DNA from 2 places in the Paenibacillus sp. FSL L8-0470 genome. Region 1 is predicted to be linked to the other one. Evidence: a T-box and tRNA genes for the amino acid it is inferred to sense, from the RefSeq annotation. Region 1 holds a T-box; the other holds one or more tRNA genes.

Evidence for each region. The T-box of region 1 lies ahead of tyrS (tyrosine--tRNA ligase). A T-box ahead of a tRNA ligase gene usually reads a tRNA of that ligase, here a tRNA-Tyr.
Region 2: it encodes a tRNA-Tyr, which carries the amino acid that the T-box ahead of tyrS (tyrosine--tRNA ligase) is inferred to sense. The anticodon was not compared.

What each region holds. Positions count from the first base shown of each region.
Region 1 is NZ_JBBOZM010000001.1:3,034,465-3,045,487, reverse strand. It holds gene NST99_RS13730 (sensor domain-containing diguanylate cyclase) at 1-1,847, opposite strand, end outside; gene rpsD (30S ribosomal protein S4) at 2,239-2,838, shown strand; gene NST99_RS13720 (GNAT family N-acetyltransferase) at 3,009-3,542, shown strand; gene tyrS (tyrosine--tRNA ligase) at 3,565-4,818, opposite strand; T-box leader at 4,887-5,142, opposite strand; gene NST99_RS13710 (transglycosylase domain-containing protein) at 5,280-8,189, shown strand; gene acsA (acetate--CoA ligase) at 8,292-10,016, opposite strand; gene NST99_RS13700 (GNAT family N-acetyltransferase) at 10,178-10,810, shown strand; gene NST99_RS13695 (5'-methylthioadenosine/adenosylhomocysteine nucleosidase) at 10,829-11,023, opposite strand, start outside.
Region 2 is NZ_JBBOZM010000001.1:6,390,564-6,401,586, reverse strand. It holds rRNA gene NST99_RS29140 (23S ribosomal RNA) at 1-339, shown strand, start outside; tRNA gene NST99_RS29135 (tRNA-Asn) at 403-478, shown strand; tRNA gene NST99_RS29130 (tRNA-Ser) at 482-574, shown strand; tRNA gene NST99_RS29125 (tRNA-Glu) at 592-666, shown strand; tRNA gene NST99_RS29120 (tRNA-Val) at 722-797, shown strand; tRNA gene NST99_RS29115 (tRNA-Met) at 831-907, shown strand; tRNA gene NST99_RS29110 (tRNA-Asp) at 912-989, shown strand; tRNA gene NST99_RS29105 (tRNA-Phe) at 1,012-1,087, shown strand; tRNA gene NST99_RS29100 (tRNA-Thr) at 1,106-1,181, shown strand; tRNA gene NST99_RS29095 (tRNA-Tyr) at 1,187-1,272, shown strand; tRNA gene NST99_RS29090 (tRNA-Trp) at 1,278-1,351, shown strand; tRNA gene NST99_RS29085 (tRNA-His) at 1,376-1,451, shown strand; tRNA gene NST99_RS29080 (tRNA-His) at 1,498-1,573, shown strand; tRNA gene NST99_RS29075 (tRNA-Gln) at 1,593-1,667, shown strand; tRNA gene NST99_RS29070 (tRNA-Gly) at 1,672-1,746, shown strand; tRNA gene NST99_RS29065 (tRNA-Cys) at 1,754-1,827, shown strand; tRNA gene NST99_RS29060 (tRNA-Leu) at 1,863-1,944, shown strand; gene NST99_RS29055 (CynX/NimT family MFS transporter) at 2,762-4,012, opposite strand; partial or broken gene NST99_RS29050 (multidrug ABC transporter ATP-binding protein) at 4,098-4,504, opposite strand; gene NST99_RS29045 (FadR/GntR family transcriptional regulator) at 4,488-5,162, opposite strand; gene NST99_RS29040 (hypothetical protein) at 5,216-5,386, opposite strand; gene NST99_RS29035 (MarR family transcriptional regulator) at 5,974-6,495, shown strand; gene sufC (Fe-S cluster assembly ATPase SufC) at 6,476-7,255, shown strand; gene sufD (Fe-S cluster assembly protein SufD) at 7,279-8,586, shown strand; gene sufB (Fe-S cluster assembly protein SufB) at 8,640-10,037, shown strand; gene NST99_RS29015 (NifU family protein) at 10,359-10,598, shown strand.

The DNA.
Region 1 (11,023 bases):
ACAGTAACACGAGGCTCGGTCTCACCCATTACACGCTTGCGGATCCGTTCGGCTACATAAAAAGCCTGCTGCACCCCCAGCTGCGGCAAATAGACCGCCAGCTCCTCCCCGCCCCATCTGGCAGCGATATCGCCTTGGCGGATGGAGGACTTCACAATTTCGCTCACCTGCTTCAGAATTTTGTCCCCCTTCTGATGGCCATAGGTATCATTGACCGTCTTAAACTGATCAATATCAACGACAATCAAAGAGCCGCAGAAGTCCGACGTCTGCCTCTCCTTGATCTCCTCATCCAGGTAATGGCGGGCATAAAGACCGGTGAGACTGTCACGGTTGGCCAGGAACCGCACCTCAGCATGCAGCCGGGCGTTTCCTACAGCAAGCCCGATGTGGCCCGCCATCGCCTGCAGCAGCCTAAAGCTGTCATAGGAGAAGAAATACGGTTCCCGGTGGGCAAGCATAATTGCACCGCGTACTTCTCCGCCTACATTAAGGGGGGTGGCAATCAGCGACTGCGAGCAAGTTGCGTCCATGAGCTTCGAAGAGGGTCCCGGCGTATTTAAATAGTCCGACAAAATGATCGGCTCACCTGTAGTGTAGACATTGCCTCCCAGCCCCTGCCCTACTTCTATAAGTTCATTGCGCAGCGGAAGATGATTGCAGGCAATCGCCTCCAGCCCGCCTTTCTCTTCATTCATATGCAGAATGCAGCAATAATCGGCAGCAAACATCTCCAGCAGCTCTTCAAAGGCATACTGAAAAATATCACCGAGCCGCAGGCTTTGGTTCAAACGCTGTGTCATTTCATTGCTCATACGCAATTCACGAATAAGCTGGTTGGAGCGTTCATACAGCTTGGCATTCTCAAACGCTGTCCCGGCCGTATCGGCAACCATCGAGAGGAAACGCAGGTCAACCTCCGAAAAAACCGGTTTATCCATAATCATATGGAAGACACCGTACACGCCCTGCTTCCCTCCGAGCGGGAGGCCGACCTCCACATGCTGACTGTCCTCGCGCCCGGCATGCAGTGCTACCCGGCCGTCCTTGAAGGCACGCGCGCAGACATCATCACTATCCCAAAGCAGCGGAAGCGGCTTTACCTGCGGATGCGTGCTGCGGTGGTCCTGTGACATAAACAGCTCCAGTCTGGCACCCGGATACATCGCGGCAATACTCTCAATGACCTCGGTAAGTACGGCATCAACATCAATGTTGTCGTGCATCCGCTGGACAATCTGGAACAGGAGCGAACGGCGGATACTCTCCCGCTCGGCATGCTGGTACACTCCCGCTAGATCTGATACAAAAACATGCTCAAACCTGCGGTAAAAGCAGGTCTGGAAATGCATGGCCATTGCTTCAGCCGTATTCTTTCCACCCTGCTCATACTCCACGGCAGTCATGGAACAGGCAAGCAGAGCAAAGATTTCCCGTTGACCTCGGGTAAACACCGGCAAGGTCAAAAGGTACACAGCTTGTCCGTTCTTCTGCTCCGGGACGGCATTGGCCTCTCCGGAAAGCAGGCTTAGCCCTGCGGCTTCCGCCCATTGCGCATCCCAGCCCTCCTCCCGGATATTGCCGGCATCTGAGTCTAAAGGTTCAATCCATTTCCCTTCAGAATCCAGCAGACCCCAGTTCCATGATTCCGCGAAGGGAGGAACAGCCAGTCCACGCCAGTCCCCGAAGCTTTCCGCAATCAAATTGGCTGCATACGGGAAATCATAGGATACAATATCCGTTTCCCTGAGCCATGCGGCGGGATCTATCATATCTCCGCTTGATTGCATAGTGTCCTGCAACAGCATACGAGTGTCTTTGCGGCCGTATGCTTCCTGAACTGACATAAGCGGATCCCCTTTGCGTCTCATATTATTAATCTTCCGATAACATCTAATTAGCTATATTTTACTCTCTTTTTTCCTGTATTGCATTATATTTTCCTGATTTCAGGGATTTTTTTTAGGACCAAAGAACTAACGACAAAGATAGACAAAATCTCCTTAAAGATGCACTTGACTTTAACTGTTGTTTTCATATAATATTTATTGTTGAACAAGACTGTAAGAAGTCTTAATTGGGCGTAACGTTGTGTCACCCTCTACGCATTTCGTTACTGCCAGGGCAGCGGCTGAACTTCCCTGGCAGTGTGAAACCATTTGACGCTTTCACGGATACGGATTGCGGCGCAAATAGGCCCTACAATGAAATTTCAAATATAAAGGAGTCTACTATAACATGGCACGTTACACCGGACCTAAATTCAAACTCAGCCGCCGTCTGGGCATTTCCCTTAGCGGTACAGGCAAAGACCTGAAACGCCCTTTCCCACCAGGACAGCATGGCGCTAACCAACGCAGAAAAGTAAGTAACTACGGAATGCAGCTTTTGGAAAAACAAAAACTGCGCCACATGTACGGCTTGGGCGAAAAGCAGTTTAAAACTCTTTTCACTAAAGCACAAAAGATCCAAGGTATCGCGGGCGAAAACTTCATGTTCCTGCTCGAAAGCCGCCTGGACAACCTGGTTTACCGTCTTGGTTTCGCTAACTCCCGTGCAGGCGCACGTCAGTTGGTATCCCACGGACACGTAACTGTTAACGGCAAAAAAGTCGACATCGCTTCTTACCGTGTAAGCGTGGGCGACGTTATCGGCCTTCGCGAAAGAAGCCGCGCTATGACTTCTATCAAAGAAGCTTTGGAAAACCGCTCCCACCTTCCAGCTTACCTGGAATATGCTGACGGATCTTTCGAAGGTAAATACATCCGTTTGCCAGAACGCGCTGAGCTGTCCCAAGACATCGATGAGAAACAAATCGTCGAGTTCTACAACCGTTAAGATTTCGCGAACAGCGAATGCAAAGCAAAGCCTCCGGAGAATTCCGGAGGCTTTTTTGTATGCTTGTTCTTGTGCCAGGCGAGATAATTCTATTTAACAAGTCTTTTCCATTCCTTCTTAATTAGCTTCTGTGGTAAATTCAGGATAACTACTGAATCGGAGGAACCTGAATGCATCTAATAAAAGATAATTTAGTCATTCGTGAAGCAACTGCCGACGATGCGCAAACATTGTGCAACTGGTGGAACGATGGAATGATCATGGCCCATGCCGGATATCCGGAAGGTCTCGGTACTACAGTCCAAGAGACTCTGGATATGCTTCAGACCGCTAACGGCTGCAACCATCGCCTGATTCTGGAAATTGATGATGTGGCCATTGGGGAAATGAACTTCAGAATATTAGCCGGGCACTGTGCAGAGATTGGCATTAAAATCTGCAACTTCAATCACCATAATCAAGGATTCGGGAGTGCGTTTCTTACAATGCTTATCAGCTACCTGTTTAAGCAGATGAAGATTCAAAAAGTCATACTGGACACCAACCTTAAGAACTACAGGGCGCAGCATGTTTATGAGAAGCTCGGCTTTCGCAAAGTTGCGGTTCATCATGACTCCTGGAGAAATCAGTTCGGGGAACTGCAATCCTCAGTTGACTACGAGTTAACTAAAGAGAATTATGAAATGGAAGTTTCGGCAGATTAGACTGAATTATGCCAAATAACCACTAATATAGGGTTAATTTGGAAAATTTCCGCTTACCTACCTGGATAATGTCGCCCTCCTGAGGCTGGATTTCTCCGTTCGGATCCTCCTGCTTCACTCCGTTCAGCTTCACTGAGCCCTGCTGGATCGAACGTTTAGCTTCGCCATTGGAGCCTGCAAAACCAAGCAGCGTTAACAGCGTGACCAGCTTGATTGTGCCGCTCAACAGCTCTTTAGCCGGTATGCAGATTGTCTTAATATCCTCCGGGAGCGCACGCTGCTGGAATACCGTAATGAAGTGCTGCTGCGCGGCCTCCGCGGCTGCTGTTCCATGGTACATTCGTACTAATGTATATGAAAGACGCATTTTGACATCCCGCGGATGGGCCGTCCCGTCGGCCAGACCCGCTTTCAAGGCAGCGAACTCCTGATTGCTGATATCTGTAGCCATTTCGTAGTATTTCAGCATCATCTCGTCCGGCACGGACATCGCCTTGCCATAGATTTCATTAGCCTCTTCATCAATGCCGATGTAATTCCCCAGACTCTTGCTCATCTTCTGCACACCGTCGATTCCTTCCAGCAGCGGCATCAGTATAACAGCTTGCGGTTCCAGGCTATATTCCTTCTGCAGTGTACGGCCCATCAGCACATTGAACTTCTGGTCCGTGCCTCCAATCTCTACGTCCGTCTTAAGAGCAACGGAATCCATCCCTTGCATCAGCGGGTAGAAAAATTCATGAATGCTGATGGCCTGTCCGCCCTGGAAGCGTTTGGAAAAATCGTCGCGTTCCATCATCCGGGCTACGGTTACTTTTGCCGCCAGTTTTACAACATCTGAGAAGGACATCGGGCTGAGCCATTCCGAGTTGCAGAAGATCTTTGTTTTCTCCGGATCAAGAATCTTGTAAATCTGCTTCTTGTAGGTCTCTGCATTACGCTGCACATCTTCTTCGCTAAGCTGCCTCCGCGTCTCGGATTTGCCCGTAGGATCACCGATACGTCCGGTAAAATCTCCGATAACCAGCTGCACCTGATGCCCTAGCTCCTGGAACTGGCGCAGCTTATGAATCACAATGGTGTGTCCCACGTGAATATCCGGCGCCGACGGATCAAGACCCAGTTTGATCTTTAGCGGAATACCCGCAGCGACGGATTTGATCACTTTTCGCTTCATTTCTTCCTCCGGCACTATTTCCACGGCACCGCGCGTGATCACTTCCATCTGACGCTCAACTTCCTGCTGTTGGTTGATTGAAAGCTCTTCCCATGTCATTCCCTTATTCCTCCCAGTTTTTCAGCACTAATCATTCCAATGAACGCAAAAAGAGCCTCTCATTCATCCCAAGGGACGAGTAAGAGGCTCGCGGTACCACCCTAATTAAAGATTTGCCGTGCCGGAGCACAAGCATTCTCTTTCACTTCATTGCCATAACGGGCTTGCACCCGGTCCAGGACTACTGAAAAAGCGAAATGCGCTTGTAGTTCCTCCGGACAGCTCCAGACTGTAATTCAAAGGGGCCTGCTGCCGGTTCGCACCACCCACCGGCTCTCTGAAACACATGGCTTTCCTTCTACTGATGTCTTTCTACGCTTTTCGAATATCCAATTGAGTAAACTTATACCATAGGACCTTTTAAAAAGTCAACACCTCATGAATTCGACTTTCAGGCAGAAGCGCATTCAAATACGCCAAATTGTGCTATAATAGTTCCGTTAAAAGGAGGATTATCGTCGATGGTTGAGGAGAACAAAAAGAAGACCGTAAAACAGCATCCACCCCGAAGATCCTGGCTCCGCAGGTTTGGTTCAGTCGTTAAGTGGATGTTTATACTCGGCATACTCGGCATTCTGTTTGCTGGTGGTGCCTTGGCAGGCTACATAACTTCCATTGTGAAAGATGATCCTGTGCGCACCGAGGAATTGATTCAACAGCAAGTCAGCTTGAACGCCGTGACCGGGTTTGCCTATTTCCGGGATGGGCAACCGATCGGTCAGCTTCGAACCGAAGAAGACCGCAGGCTAATTGAATTCAACGATATTCCACAGCTTGTGATTGATGCAGTCCTCGCTATAGAGGACAATAACTTCTATGACCATAAAGGAGTGGATTTCAGCAGTACCCTTCGTGCCGTCAAGCAGAAGCTGCTCAATGAATCGGTCCAGACCGGGGGCAGTACGCTTACCCAGCAGCTCGCAAGACGTGTATTTCTGAATCTGGACCGTACGGAAGACCGCAAAGTGAAGGAAATCCTGCTCTCCCTGCGGCTTGAACGTTTTTTATCCAAACAGGAAATTATTACGGCATATCTTAATAAGGTTCCCTTTGGGAACGGCTCCAACGGTTATAATGTGTTCGGTATCAAAGCCGCATCAAAGGGAATCTTCGGCGTGGAGGACCTGGAGAAGCTGAATGTTGCGCAAGCTGCCTATTTGGCCGGTCTGCCCCAGCTTCCTTCCAAGTATTCCGCGTTTAACGGAGTGGGTGAATTTAACGAGACGGCGTTTAACAGAGCCATAGATCGCCAACAGCTCGTACTGCGGCGGATGCTGGAAGAGAATAAAATCACTTCCTCCCAGTATGATGAAGCGCGCCTCTTTGACATCAAAGGCTCTCTGGCACCGCATTCTAAGAAGGCCTATGCTACATTTCCTTACTTGATGCTGGAAACCGAACGCAAGGCGGCAGAGATCCTACTGTCGATCAACGAAGACAAGAAAGAAGCGAAAGATACCACGAGTCCGGCAGAAGACACAGTGCTTCTGGAGGAAGCCCGTCAGAAGCTAATGACCGGCGGATACCGTGTATACACTACGATTGACAAAAAAGTATACAGCGCTATGCACAGCGTCTCCGAGAACAGTGATAATTTCACAAAAGACAGCAAGGCCAGAGGCAAGGAACAGACAGCCGGGATGATGATTGAGAACAAGACCGGAGCCATCCTGGGGATGATCGAAGGCCGGGACTTCAACATTGAACAGATGAACTATGCTACGCAGATGGTCCGTCAGCCCGGCTCGACCATGAAGCCGATTGCTGCTTATCTGCCTGCACTTGATGCGGGTCTGATCCAGCCTGCCGGCATACTCGACGATGCTCCAATCATACTGAAGGATGGCTCCAAGGGATTCCACATCCCGAAGAATGCCAATAACCGTTATCAGGGTCTGGTTACCGCCCGCTATGCACTTAACAAGTCTTTGAACATTCCTGCGCTCAAGCTGTTTAATGAGAAGGTTGGCATCAAAGACTCCTGGGCCTTTTCCAAGAAGCTGGGGATTACAACCATCCAGGATGAAGACTACAGTGCAAAAACCGGTGTAATCGGCGGTCTGCGTTATGGTGTATCCGTCGAGGAACTGACCAATGCCTACTCCTCCATCGCGAACAATGGCGCTTTTACCGATGCCTACATGATCGAGAAGATCGTCGATTCGGAAGGGAAAGTCGTTTACCAGCATAAGGTCAATCCGGAGCAGGTCTACTCCAAACAGACGGCATACCTCATGACGGATATGCTGCGCACAGTCATTACCAACGGAACTGCCAGCACTGTCAGAAAGAATTATAAACACTTCAAGGACGTGCCGATTGTCGGAAAAACGGGTTCTACCCAGAATTACGGCGATGTTTGGTTTATGGGCTATTCACCTGATGTCACTCTCGGAATGTGGGTTGGCTATAAGGAGCAGATCAATACGCTCCAGGGAGATGCCCAGAAACGGCAGGCCCAGACGTTATGGACCAAGGTCATGAATGCTGTTATTAACAAGCGGCCTGAGCTGTTCGTAACGAAAGAGTTCAGTAAGCCTGACGGCATCGTCAAAAAGACGGTTTCGGCATATAGCGGCAAGCTGCCTACCTCTTTAACCGACAGATTTACTACAGACATATTCAATGCCAAGTATGTTCCGACGGAAAGTGATGACGGAATATCCAAAGCCAAATACATCACATACAAAGGCGTGAATTATATCCCGCTGGAAGGAACCCCTGAGGATTTCCTGAAGGAGAAGATCGTGGTGAAACGCGAGAAGCCGATTCAGGATCTGGTCAAGGAGCTGCTCGCTGCTTTCCCTGCAATGAAAGAGCACAAGGATTTGTCATATTATATGCCGGCTGATGCCAAAACCGATTTCCCGACCGAGGTTGATCCGCGTGTCGACGACGGTACGGCTCCTGCTGCTCCAGGCGAAGTAAGTGTGTCCTACAACAGCGGCAAAGCTGTAATCAGCTTTACGCCTAGCAGCTCATCAGACGTTGTAGGCTACCGGCTGTACCGTTCCATGAAAGGAGGCCCATTCAAGAAACAGCTTGTACTGTCAGCCGGTGAAGGCAACTCTTTCTCATCGGGCACACCTTCCAGTGTGAATGCCACCTTCTACGTGGCCGCCGTTGATGTAGCCGATCATGAGTCAGCTTCCGGCAGTGTAGCCGGAGGGGCTACCCCGACTCCCGAAGCGACACCTACTCCGACAGAACTGCCGGGGACAGAACCAACACCGGAAGGGGAGACTATACCGGGTGCCACCGAAGATCCCGGTATGATCATCGTTCCGCCAGTGAACGGAACGGAGACACCTCTTGACAGCGGAAGTGGAAGTAACGCTGCCGGAGGAAATGCTACCGGCAACGGTCAATAAACGCTTTAGCGGATTGCCTGAGGCAATCCATACAGAACAGCAAAAACACCGTTTCCGCGGATTCGCGGGAAACGGTGTTTTTTGTTATGCTGCCGGCATGGCTTAGTCCTCAATGGTCGACAAATCCCCTTCAGGCAGATGCAGCTCCCAGGCTTTCAGCACCCGGCGCATAATTTTGCCGGAGCGTGTCTTGGGCAGCTTATCTTTGAATTCGATCTCCCGGGGTGCTGCATGAGCGGATAAACCGGCTTTGACAAAAGCGGCGATCTCTTCCTTAAGCTCCGTGGTCGGGTAATAACCTTCCCGCAAGGAAATAAACGCCTTGATGATCTCTCCCCGCAGCACATCAGGTTTGCCGATGACCCCAGCCTCGGCTACCGCCGGATGCTCTACCAGCTTGCTTTCCACCTCAAATGGACCAATCCGTTCACCAGAGGAATTGATTACATCATCTATCCGGCCCTGGAACCAAAAATAACCATCCTCATCCATATAGGCTGAGTCACCCGAGATATACCATCCCGGAATCCGGAAATACTCGTCGTATTTGGCCTTATTGTTCCAAATGGCACCCATCATGGACGGCCAGGGTGTTCGTATCGCAAGATTGCCCATAGAATACGGCGGCAGCACATTGCCCCGGTCATCCAATATCGCTGCTTCAATGCCCGGCAGCGGACGTCCCATGGAACCCGGCTTAATATCCATCCTCGGGTAATTGCAGATTAACTGCGCGCCTGTCTCTGTCATCCACCACGTATCATGAATGCGCTGATGATAGAATTTGTCACCCCAGCGGACAACTTCCGGATTTAACGGTTCCCCTACGGATAGCACATGGCGCAGGCTGCTTAGGTTGATGCCCTCCAGGCTAGCCTCCCCTGCTCCCATCAGCATGCGGAAAGCGGTAGGTGCACTGTACCATACAGTAACTGCGAACCGCTCAATCGTCTTGTACCAGTCCTGCGGGCTGAAACGCCCGCCCCGCACCACATTGGTTACTCCGTTCAGCCAAGGGGCAAAGATGCCATAAGAAGTACCGGTGACCCAGCCTGGATCGGCCGTACACCAATAGACATCATCAGGCTGCAGGTCCAGTACAATTTTGCCGCTATAATAGTGTTGGATCATTGCTCTTTGTACATGATAGACACCTTTGGGTTTACCTGTGGAACCCGAGGTGTAATGCATAATCAGCCCGTCATCCAAACTGAGCCACTCGGGCTCAAGTTCAGCTGAAGCTGCCACCATCTCTTGTTCAAAGCCCAATAGCCCCTGCTCCACATCGGTTGCACCGCCAACAACAATAATATGGCGCAGTTCCGGCAGCTCACTCTGCTTCACCCGGTGCAGCAGCTCCGGTGTAGTCACCAGTGCCACTGCGCCGCTGTCCTCAAGCCGGTCCTTAACCGCCGTTTCCATAAATGCCTCGAATAGCGGACCAGCCACTGCTCCGATCTTAAGAATACCCAGCAGACTGAAATACAGCTCCGGCTTCCGCGGCATAAAAATAAAGACGCGGTCTCCTTTACCAATGCCGTGCTTGCGCAGAACGTTGCCGAACCGGTTGGAGCGTTCCTGCAAATCGGAAAAGGTATATCTTTCCTCTCTCGAAGAATCGCTGTAAAGTAAGGCGGTTGACGCCCCACGGCCTTCCTGCACATGACGGTCCACGGCTTCATGGGCCATGTTTACCTTACCGGTACTATACCAGGAGAAGTCCTTCTCTACATCCTCCCACCGGAATTCGCTGACTGCCTGGGAATAATCCGCCATATTTGCGTTTTGCACGCGGCCCGGCAAAATTTCGCTGTGGACTTGCCCCATTACTATTGCCTCCCTTACTAGTTTGATTTAAGCTTTAAGGGCGAGATTCATTTCCATGAAAATCCTGTCAATGTATTAAATGTGAAGTTTTTATGTCGGAATTAGTATATCACAGCAAGCGGTTACATTCCATATCTTAGTTAAGCGAAGGGAGCCCATTCATGGAGCACCGCAAAATCCGCGTTTCCCATACCTTTGTATATAACAGCAAGAACATTACAGTCAGTGGACCTTTATCTCCTGGCCTGCTGGAGGGCCTGCATATGCATCCTGATCTGGATGCCTTCCGCAAACCAAGCGAACAGCTGGAAGCGCTCATAGACATCGCAGGCCTGCCTGAGGGGCGGGTGATCGCCGCTGTTGAGGACCAAACTGTTATAGGCTATGTAACCTTTCACTATCCGGATGAAATGGAGCTTTGGTCACAGGGGGGAATGATGGATCTTATTGAGCTGGGGGCTGTAGAGGTAGCTAACGGATATAGAGGGAGCGGGCTTGGCAAGCTGTTAATTTCCACCGCCTTTGAGCGGGAACAGTTGGAGAACTGCATCGTATACACCACGGAATATTACTGGCACTGGGACCTGAAAGGCAGCGGGCTTGATGTATGGGCCTACCGGAAAATGATGGAGAAGCTGATGAAAACCGTAGATATGGTATGGTATGCTACGGATGATCCGGAAATCTGCTCTCATCCGGCCAACTGCCTTATGGTCCGTATCGGACGGGAAGTTCCGATGTCGTCTCAGGAAACCTTCGACAGAGTGCGCTTCAGACAGCGCTTTATGTATTAGGATAACCCGCTCTGCAGATCACATTGCCTTCAGCATATATTCAAGTATGGCATGGGAACGCTCGGAAGCCTCTACTGTGAATTCGTGGTAATTGACATTCGCTGAACCGTCAGCCTTATCTGACATTGAACGGAGGATGACAAAGGGGATTTCATTCATGAAACACACCTGAGCAACAGCAGCCCCTTCCATCTCGGCGCAGGCGCCGTTCAG
Region 2 (11,023 bases), 3.4 Mb from region 1:
GTTCGCCCATTAAAGCGGTACGCGAGCTGGGTTCAGAACGTCGTGAGACAGTTCGGTCCCTATCTGTCGTGGGCGCAGGAAATTTGAGAGGAGCTGTCCTTAGTACGAGAGGACCGGGATGGACGTACCGCTGGTGCATCAGTTGTTCCGCCAGGAGCATGGCTGAGTAGCTACGTACGGACGGGATAAGCGCTGAAAGCATCTAAGCGTGAAGCCCCCCTCAAGATGAGATTTCCCAATCAGTAAGACCCCTTGAAGACGACGAGGTAGATAGGTTGGAGGTGGAAGTGCAGCAATGCATGGAGCTGACCAATACTAATCGGTCGAGGGCTTATCCAACAAATTAAGACGCAGATTCGTTTCGGATTCAGTTTTCAGGTGATCAAGCCTGATATGTAATATTCCCTGATAGCTCAGTTGGTAGAGCACTCGACTGTTAATCGAGTTGTCACAGGTTCGAGTCCTGTTCGGGGAGCCATATGGAGAGGTGTCCGAGTTTGGCCGAAGGAGCACGATTGGAAATCGTGTAGGCGCCACAAGCGTCTCGAGGGTTCGAATCCCTCTCTCTCCGCCATAAATTTTTACAGGTATGGCCCGTTGGTCAAGGGGTTAAGACACCTCCCTTTCACGGAGGTAACATGGGTTCGAATCCCATACGGGTCACCATTTTTTCACTTGATTTCATATAGTGAAATTGCTACAATAACAATTGTTCGTTTATGGAGGCTTAGCTCAGCTGGGAGAGCATCTGCCTTACAAGCAGAGGGTCGGGGGTTCGATCCCCTCAGCCTCCACCATTGTAACTTTTAAATGAATACTTTTCTTACTGACGCGGGGTGGAGCAGCCCGGTAGCTCGTCGGGCTCATAACCCGAAGGCCGCAGGTTCAAATCCTGCCCCCGCAACCAATTTGGAACCGTGGTGTAGTTGGCCTAACATGCCTGCCTGTCACGCAGGAGATCGCGGGTTCGAATCCCGTCGGTTCCGCCATCAATACCTTAACAACTTATATGGCTCGGTAGCTCAGTCGGTAGAGCAAAGGACTGAAAATCCTTGTGTCGGGGGTTCGATTCCCTCCCGCGCCACCATTTTCTTTAACTGAATATGCCGGTGTAGCTCAATTGGTAGAGCAACTGACTTGTAATCAGTAGGTTGGGGGTTCAAGTCCTCTCGCCGGCACCATCTGTGGAGGCTTAGCGAAGTGGCCAAACGCATCAGACTGTAAATCTGCTCACGTACGTGTTCGGTGGTTCGAATCCATCAGCCTCCACCATCCTTAGGGGCATAGTTTAAAGGTAGAACAACGGTCTCCAAAACCGTTGGTGTGGGTTCAATTCCTGCTGCCCCTGCCAATGAAAATTTTAAAGCTTAATATGGCGACCGTGGCGAAGGGGTTAACGCACCGGATTGTGGTTCCGGCATTCGTGGGTTCGAGACCCATCGGTCGCCCCATTTCTTTAAAACAAGATTGGCAAATTGTTAGTAACAGCTTCATATGGCGACTGTGGCGAAGGGGTTAACGCACCGGATTGTGGTTCCGGCATTCGTGGGTTCGAGACCCATCAGTCGCCCCATTTTTATCTAAAATGTTATTGGGGATTAGCCAAGCGGTAAGGCAACGGACTTTGACTCCGTCATGCATAGGTTCAAATCCTATATCCCCAGCCATTTTGCGGACGTGGCTCAGCGGTAGAGCATCGCCTTGCCAAGGCGAGGGTCGCGGGTTCGATTCCCGTCGTCCGCTCCATTTTTGTGGCGCCATAGCCAAGTGGTAAGGCAAAGCTCTGCAAAAGCTTTATCCCCAGTTCGAGTCTGGGTGGCGCCTCCATTATTTTTTGAACTGATTGTTATCATTATCTATACGCCGGCGTGGCGGAATGGCAGACGCGCTCGACTCAAAATCGAGTGGGAAACCGTGGAGGTTCGAGTCCTCTCGCCGGTACCAACTACAACCTTTAGAAGTCCATTGATATTATATCAATGGACTTTTTTGTGTAATTATTAAGTACAAACTTGGACATAAGGAGATGTGTGGTGTCGGAGAGTAATGGAATACAATGTCCTGACATATAACATAGTTTCCTTTTCAAATGGATATGTATATGCGCGCGGTGGGCCGTGTGCATATTAACAAGGCATCACTATGCTTTCATAAGGTGAAGGATAAGTGTTAGTTCAAGCTGCTGATGGTAAGTCAGCATCATAGCATTAACTTTATGACGAAGCTCCCCCTCATCCGAGCGGGCTGCCCCCAATACCGTGACGTTGGCCGGGCAGAAGTATCATAATCCCTTTCTCTAGTCATGGCGATTCATCCCACCACAGGATGATTTTAGCCGGAGAAGTGGTTGCTCAAGCCCCGTTTTGGGACTGTCACAGCGCTTCCGCTTCGTCGCTTCTGGATTTCACAGAGGAGAGAGGAACGTACTTGAAACAAGCATTATGAAGTTTTCAAGGATCAAATTGTAATCAAGGAAGTAAATATATGATGATTGCTTCCTGTTATATAAATGGGGATTAGGAGTGAAAAGGGAAACTGTTTCCTGGGAATTTTCTCGAAATAGAGTGTGTAAAAAAGAACTGGCCCCGTGTAGTAAGATACACAGAGCCAGTCCCTTTTTTATTCGTAGTGACTAAGATCAAAGCGATGAACTACCATGATCTAGGCAATCGTCATCTGCTGTTTGCACGCCGGTTCCATTTGTTTTTGCGTACTTAATAATAACTGGCTCATAATGAGCAATTAAAGCTGATAACCTCCATCAGAACAGGCACTTCGCAGAACCAACAAATTGATCCCTAGCCGCACCCAGACCAAAGATACCGAGTAGAGCAGAAGCGCCAACCAATATCAGGAGTGGAACGCTCCAACTATGAGTGGCATCATGCAAGTATCCAATCAGCGCTGGGCCAATTGCTGCTAGTAGATATCCGATGGATTGGGCCATGCCCGATAATTCAGCCGCCTGATGGGCACTTTGGGTACGCAAGCCGAAAAACATCATGGACAAGCCAAAGGCAAAGCCCGCCCCAATACCAAGAATAATAACCCAAAACAGAACCAGATGGATACTGCTATAGAGAAGTCCAAGTGTTCCGATCAAAAGCAGAATCGTTGTAATAACCACTAACAACCGTTGGTTAGGCATGCGTCCAGCTATAACAGGAACGACAAATGCAAAGGGGAGTGAAGCCATAATCAGAATCGAGAGAAACCAGCCGGATTGACTTGAACTGATGCCTTGATCTTTTAGTATTTCAGGCAGCCATGCCACCAGCACATAAAAAATGGCCGATTGTATTCCCATAAAAAGAGTTACCTGCCAAGCCAACGGAGAGCGCCATATATTGATCTGATGGTTGTTCCCTGCGCTGCTGGCAACAGCGGCTGGTTTCGCTGGAGCCTTGAGTTGCGGTACCCAAAAGAGAATGGAGATGACGCTAAGTATCCCCCATACTCCCAAGGCACCTTGCCAGTTCAAGCCTGCCCCCACAGCTAAGGGAACACTAATGCCGGAAGCAATTGCCCCGCATAGATTCATGGAAACAGAATAAACCCCTGTCATAGTACCCATTTGCTGCGGAAATTCCCGTTTAATCAGGCTCGGTAGTAACACATTACATATGGTGATAGCAAACCCCAGAACTGCGGTTCCAACATATAAGGTCACCGCTCCGGATAACGAGCGAACAACAATACCGATGACCAAAAAAATAAGGGAAATCAGGATAATACGTTCTACACCATATTTACGTCCTAATTTTGGTACAAAAGGTGATAATAATGCAAATGCAATCAGTGGAACTGTGGTAATCAGGCCTGCTAAGGTATTTGAAATATGCACGTTCTCCCGAATAATACTGACTAATGGCCCCACCGATGTGAGGGGAGCACGCAAATTCGCTGCGATAAAAATAATTCCTACGATCATGAACCATAATGTAGCTTGCTTGCGAATGCCGGTACTGGATATTTTATCCTGTTTTTTTAACAATTGTTCTGGCGAACTCATAAGGGTTCCTCCTGCGTTTTAAGTTAATTAATCGTCAATTTCATCCATGTGGAGGAAGTAACCTTAAGAGGGAATGTATTGTACATCACCAAACTGTGGGCGAAAAACGACTGTAATGTCCAACAGCGGCAAGCAATGCTTCGTGCTTTCCTTGTTCTTCAATGCTATATGCGGTACGACCACAATTTGATCTGCTCTCTTTATGGTTGCCAGACGGTGAGCAATCATCAAAGTTGTTCTTCTCGCTGAAAGCTCAGCAAGAGAATGCTGAATTGAAGTTCGGTATCCAGTGCAGTGGGGGTCTGGTCCAGGATCAGGATGGGCGAATTCTTGAGGAACATCCGTAAATAGCCAGTCACTGTTTTTGTCCCCCGGACAATCTACCCCACGTTCTCCGATCACTGTATCCATCCCTTCAGGTTGTGCATGGATAAAGGTCTCTAGTTAAGCCCGGTGTGTGGCTTCCCAGATTTCGTCATACGCTATATTCTGTACGGGCCTTTTCAATGTATAAACGAACAGCCTCCTCGGCTTGATGGCAATCCTGATTGGCAATGGCTTGATAAAGCAGGTCATGAGAGTCGTGATAAAAAGCTGCATTTTTGAAGTCCTTCGTTTCCAAAACCATGTTTTGCAGCGCCTCGGAAATATGATTGTACAAATTCGCCATCAATTGGTTATGTGAAGCAGCAATCACCATTTTGTGAAACTCGACATCCCAGTGAGCATAAGCTTTGAGATCCTGCTGGCTGGCTGCTTGTCTGCACTGGTCCAAGCATGTCCGAATCGCCTCCAAATCTTCTTCGCCTCTCCTGAGGGTAGCCAGGACAGCAGCCTCTCTTTCCAATGCATATCGGACCTCCAGGCTCTCTAGCTTATCGGTATGCTGAATCACTTTTTTAATCACTGACCCCAAAACACTTGAGGAGCAGACATAGGTCCCATCCCCTTGTCTGGTCTTCAGCAGACCCGCATACGTTAAAGCCCGAATGGCTTCCCTCAAGGTATTACGGCTGACTTGAAGCTGTTCCATTAGCTCGGGCTCTGGAGGAATACGCATCCCTACTTGCCATTCGCTGTTTTCGATCTTCTCCTGGATCTGGTAGGCCACCTGTTCCACCAAGGTTAAACGTTGAGTTTGAGTTAACAACAGCATTACTCCTTTACGAAACGTAGGATGTTTGGTATTTCGGTGTTATTATATCAGATTGACTTTAACTTGGAAAGATGAAATTGATAATGATTATCATCAAGTTTTTTCATAGAATCCAATTGAAAGGTAGGAATAACTGGCTCATAACGAGTGATCAACGTGGCTTCTGCTTCCTTGTCACCATTTTGCGCTAAATGGAGCAGAGTAGAAGTACTATTCATGTTTATCCTCCTTTTATCATCCAATTGCAAAATATCAGCGCTGTATGATAAAGCGGGAGGAGGGAAGACTGCGACAAGCAAAACGAGCCTTTACTTCTGTTGTGGTGACGAACTAAAAAGTTGATATCGATCTCGAAATTGACAACATCCGAAGGAACAACATAAGAGTGAATCACACCTCAGTTTCTCAAAAAAAAAAAATATTTGATGAATTACTGAACTGAACAGTGAAAAGTTCCTTCAGCTGCTTTCACAGTCAGGCGGATGTCCCGTTGCGCTTTCTCGTCTTCCACCAACTCCAAGGGATGGACCTCTCCCTTTTTCAAATACCGGTTGAGCTTCGGCATGGGTTTGCTACAAAGTGGTTCTGTGGCAGGTGTACCGGGACGTTCCGAAGCATGAGGCCGATGACAATGACACGAACCAATGAAAAGCGACTCCACAATTGCGTCACACTGAACACAATTGATATTGATAATCAATATCAATTGTGTTAATATGATTTTGTTCTCTTGTGAACAAAAAATAATCTATTGCTGACACTGAACTTGGTCTGCAGCTACTACAAGAAAGGGGAGATTACGAAATTGGAGTTTCAAAATCATTTTAAAGGTCATCTTTACGAGCAATATATTAGAATGCTGCATCTGAATGAGCTGTATACTGAGCAAGAATTTAACTCGTTTCGGCAACAGGCCAGAAAGTACCAGATTGACATGCTCTCCAACAATATTACTAGTGTACACGTTATTGATTGCATTGGTGATTATGAACCGATAAATCATACCGGGATTGTGGAGAAGATGGGGTTGTCCAAAGCTGGCATTACTAAAATTAGTGCAAAGCTGCTGGAAATGGGCTTCATTATGAGAAGTCAACTGAACAACAATCGTAAGGAGATTTACTTTAGTTTAACGGATAAGGGAAGACACGTTTATCATTTGCATAAAGAGCTGCACAAAGAAAAAGAAGAAAGGTTTTACCAATTCATTGAATCCTATTCAGAGGCTGAGCTGCAGATTATTGGAAAATTTATGAGTGATTTGGTGGCACGTGCCGAAGATTACTCCGAAGGGAAGTTTACAATAAATGACGACATTAAAGATTGAGGAATTAAGATCCAAGATTGAAGGGAAAGAAATTTTAAAAGGGCTCACACTGGAGATTCATGGCGGAGAGATTCATGCGATTATGGGGCCTAACGGGACGGGGAAAAGTACGTTGGCTTCAGCTTTAATGGGCCATCCAAAATATGAGGTTACTGGCGGCAAGGTGACATTAGACAATGAAGACCTTCTGGAGATGGAGGTGGATGAGCGTGCCCAGGCAGGCTTGTTCCTCGCTATGCAATACCCAAGTGAAATTGCCGGGGTGACCAACTCGGACTTTCTCAGAAGTGCCATCAATGCACGGCGTGAAGAAGGCGATGAGATATCCTTGATTCGTTTTATCCGTGAAATGGAGAGCAAAATGAAGGGGCTGGAGATGAACCCGGAATTTGCGCATCGTTATTTGAATGAGGGATTCTCCGGCGGTGAAAAAAAGCGGAATGAGATTTTGCAAATGATGCTGCTTGAACCCAAGTTTGTGATCCTGGATGAAGTGGATTCCGGGCTTGATATTGATGCACTGCGTATTGTGGCCAATGGCGTAAATGAGATGCGCAGCCCGGGTAGAGGCTTTTTAATCATCACCCATTATCAGCGCCTGCTGAACTATATTACCCCGGATTTTGTGCATGTCATGATGCAAGGCCGGATAGTTAAATCTGGCGGCCCGGAGCTTGCCCACCGTTTAGAGGCTGAAGGATACGATTGGGTAAAAGAAGAGCTTGGGATTACGGATGAGACGGTAGGCGAGGAAGTTTGAAAGCTGAAGAGGAGGAAAAGCAAGTGGGTATACAAGCAAAAATTTCAATGAATGCGAACGCTTTATGCGCTTGGTCAAGTGCTAAGGATGAACCTCGTTGGTTGCTTGAACGCCGGATTCGGGCACTCGAGCTGGCAGAGACGCTGGAGCTGCCTAAAGTGGAGAAAATCAAACTTGAAAAATGGGATATCTACGAAAGTGGTGGTTACAAAGCTGAGAATGCGTGGTCAGGTTTGGAAGATGCGCCGGAGGTTGTTCGAGGTTTGTTTGCCTCTCCGGTGGAAGGCGGACTCATCGTTCAGATCAATTCGGATGTAGTGTACACAGAATTGTCGGCTGATTTAGCCGCACAGGGAGTGATTTTAACTGATTTGCATACTGCTGCGAGAGAACATGAGGAATTGGTTCAATGTTACCTCGACCGGGCTGTGAAGCCGGAAGAGCACAGATTGTCTGCTGTGCACAGTGCCTTATGGAGTGGTGGCGTTTTTCTATATGTCCCGGACGGTATAGAGGTTGAAGTTCCCATTCAAGCGATCTTTTATAGCGATACGAGCGGGGCGCTTTTTGCTCCTCACATCTTGATTGTGACTGGTAACAACAGCAAGATCAGCTATGTGGATCATTGTATATCGAGCAGAGATGATATCAAGGTTTTGCATAATGGTGTGGTAGAGGTGTTTGCAGGGGCAGGCTCCAAGGTGCAGGTCGCTTCTGTTCATCAGCTTGCTGCAGCAACAACGGACTTCACCCAGCGGCGTGCGATTGTGCTTGCGGATGGCGGTGTAGAATGGATTGTCGGCGAGATGAATAATGGCTATACCGCCAGTGATACCAAGACATTACTCCAGGGCAACGGGTCCATCTCTGACGCTAAGGTGATTGCGATAGGCTCTGGGGACCAGAAATTGAGTTATACTACGCAAGCTCAGCATTTTGGCAGAAGCTCGGTGAGCCAAATGATCACACGCGCAGTAATGCGTGAAGAAGCTACGGCCATTATCAACGGGATTACAAAAATTGAAAAAGGTGCAACCCATTGTGATGGTCAGCAAACAGAACGTGTACTGATGTTAAGTCCAAATGCGCGCGGTGATGCCAATCCGATCCTGCTGATAGATGAGGATGATGTAACCGCCGGTCATGCTGCATCCGTGGGGCAAGTAAATGCGGAACAAATCTATTATCTGATGTCTCGTGGGATCTCACGGAGCGAAGCCGAATATCTTGTTATTTTCGGATTCCTCGCTCCTGTCATTTCGGAGATCCCGCTGGAGGGAGTGCGTAGCCGCCTGCAGGATGTAGTGGAGAAAAAGCTTGGCAGATTATAGGGAATCTGAGCCAATCAAAGTGAGTCTTATGAAGGTTAAAAGGAGCGATAACAATGGCTAAAAAAGCGCCGGATATGGGTGAATATAAATATGGGTTTCGCGATGAGCACCAGTCTATTTTTCAATCTGGAAAAGGTCTGACTGAAGAGATTGTCCGTGAAATTTCCCGAATCAAGGAAGAGCCGGAGTGGATGCTCGATTTTCGGCTGAAAGCTTTGAAGCAATTCTACAAAATGCCGATGCCTGGGTGGGGAGCGGATTTGTCCGGATTAAATCTTGATAACATTCAATACTATGTTCGCCCTTCCGAAAAACAAGGAAAGACCTGGGAGGAGGTTCCCACCGAGATTAAAGCAACCTTTGACAAGCTAGGGATTCCTGAAGCGGAGCAAAAGTTTCTGGCAGGCGTATCCGCTCAATACGAGTCGGAAGTAGTCTATCACAGTATGCGGAAGGAACTGGAGGAGCAGGGCGTTGTTTTCCTTGATACGGATACTGCTTTAAAGCAATATCCTGAAGTGTTCAGGCAACATTTTGGAACGATCATCCCTCCCGCCGACAATAAATTTGCAGCGCTTAACAGTGCGGTTTGGTCAGGCGGCAGCTTTGTATACATTCCGAGGGGCGTTCAATGTGAGGTTCCTATACAAGGGTATTTCCGTATTAATTCTGAAAATATGGGCCAATTCGAGCGGACATTAATTATTGCCGAAGAGGGTAGTTTTATCCATTATGTTGAAGGATGTACAGCGCCTATTTATAGTACCAGTTCTCTGCATAGCGGAGTTATTGAAATTATTTGCAGGAAAGATTCCCGTGTCCGTTACACGACAATCCAGAATTGGGCTCCTAATATCTACAACTTGGTAACCCAAAGGGCTGTAGCAGAGGAAAATGCCACAATGGAATGGGTGGACGGCAACATCGGCTCCAAGGTAACCATGAAGTATCCGGCTGTAATATTGAAAGGAAGGGGAGCCAAGGGGTCCATCCTGTCTATTGCCGTAGCCGGTAAAGATCAGCATCAAGATGCCGGTGCGAAGGTAATTCACCTTGCTCCCGAGACAACATCTACGATTATATCCAAATCGATCAGCAAGCAGGGCGGCAAAGTAAACTACCGGGGATTGTCAAGCTTCAGCCGCGATTCCGCAGGATCCAAGTCCAATATTAAGTGTGATACGTTGATTTTGGACAACCTGTCATCATCAGATACGATTCCTTACAATGAAATTAAAAACGATCAGATTACTTTGGAGCACGAGGCAACAGTATCCAAAGTGTCCGAGGAACAATTGTTTTACTTAATGAGCCGCGGGCTTACAGAACAAGATGCCACACAAATGATTGTAATGGGCTTTATTGAGCCGTTTACCAAAGAATTGCCGATGGAATATGCCGTTGAAATGAATCGGCTGATTCAATTTGAAATGGAAGGCAGCATCGGTTGATTCAATAATTTAATAGATCAAACCTTTATCACTCTTTAAAGAAGTACGAGGTGTTGGTAATGAAGAAGAATAATTCGGACAATTCAGAACTAGCTCAAATTACCCGAGAGATACGGAAACTTCAGTTCTACTTCAATATGCTGTCAGGATTGAGCGCAAGTTGTGGTGTGATGATACCTTTAGACTCTATTTATACGCTTATAAGGGAACTTTCGGATCAAGAGGCCAGTCTTAGGCAAAAAGCAAAGGATCAGTCAGACTATCTAGGGTGAAAAAAGGCTTGAATTGACTGTTGGTAAAACAATGAGAGGAGCTGGAATAATGGAGGGGAATGGAATTTTATTCGATGAAGTATCGGAAGTGCTTCTCAAACTACGTCCTTTCTTACTGCGTGACGGTGGAGATGCTGAATTAGTCGAGGTTGAGAACGGTATAGCCAAATTAAGATTTTTGGGAGCTTGCAACGGTTGCCCAAGTGCTACGATTACGTTAAAGGCTGCTATTGAGCGCGCAATTCTTGAAGAGATTGAAGAGATTAAAGAAGTTGTACAAGTATTCTGAATTTATTTAGGTAAAAGACACTAAATGTATCCTCAAATGTATGCATACTGTGTGTCTGAGGCATCTTGAGAGAGCTGTCAGCACTCATTCGCTCGTTCTCACCATAGAGAAAGGAGCACACTTGAAGTGAATAATATGAAGGTATAAAAGATCAAGAAGCAGTCAAAGTTATGGCTTCTTATAAATGGGAATATGGAATGAGAAAGGCAACTATATATAGAATAAAATGATAATGTTTAGCTAAAATTAAATATTTTTAAAAATGCAAAGCCCTATGAAGTGTACCCCATATGGCTTTGCAAATAATTAGTTGTAAAGATAAAAAACAACTGCCAGTATAAAAGTAATTGTCAACTGTTGTTTGCAATCTTCATGAATGATTTCATTTCATTTTGCTTATTTATTGATAACTGGCTCATAATGGG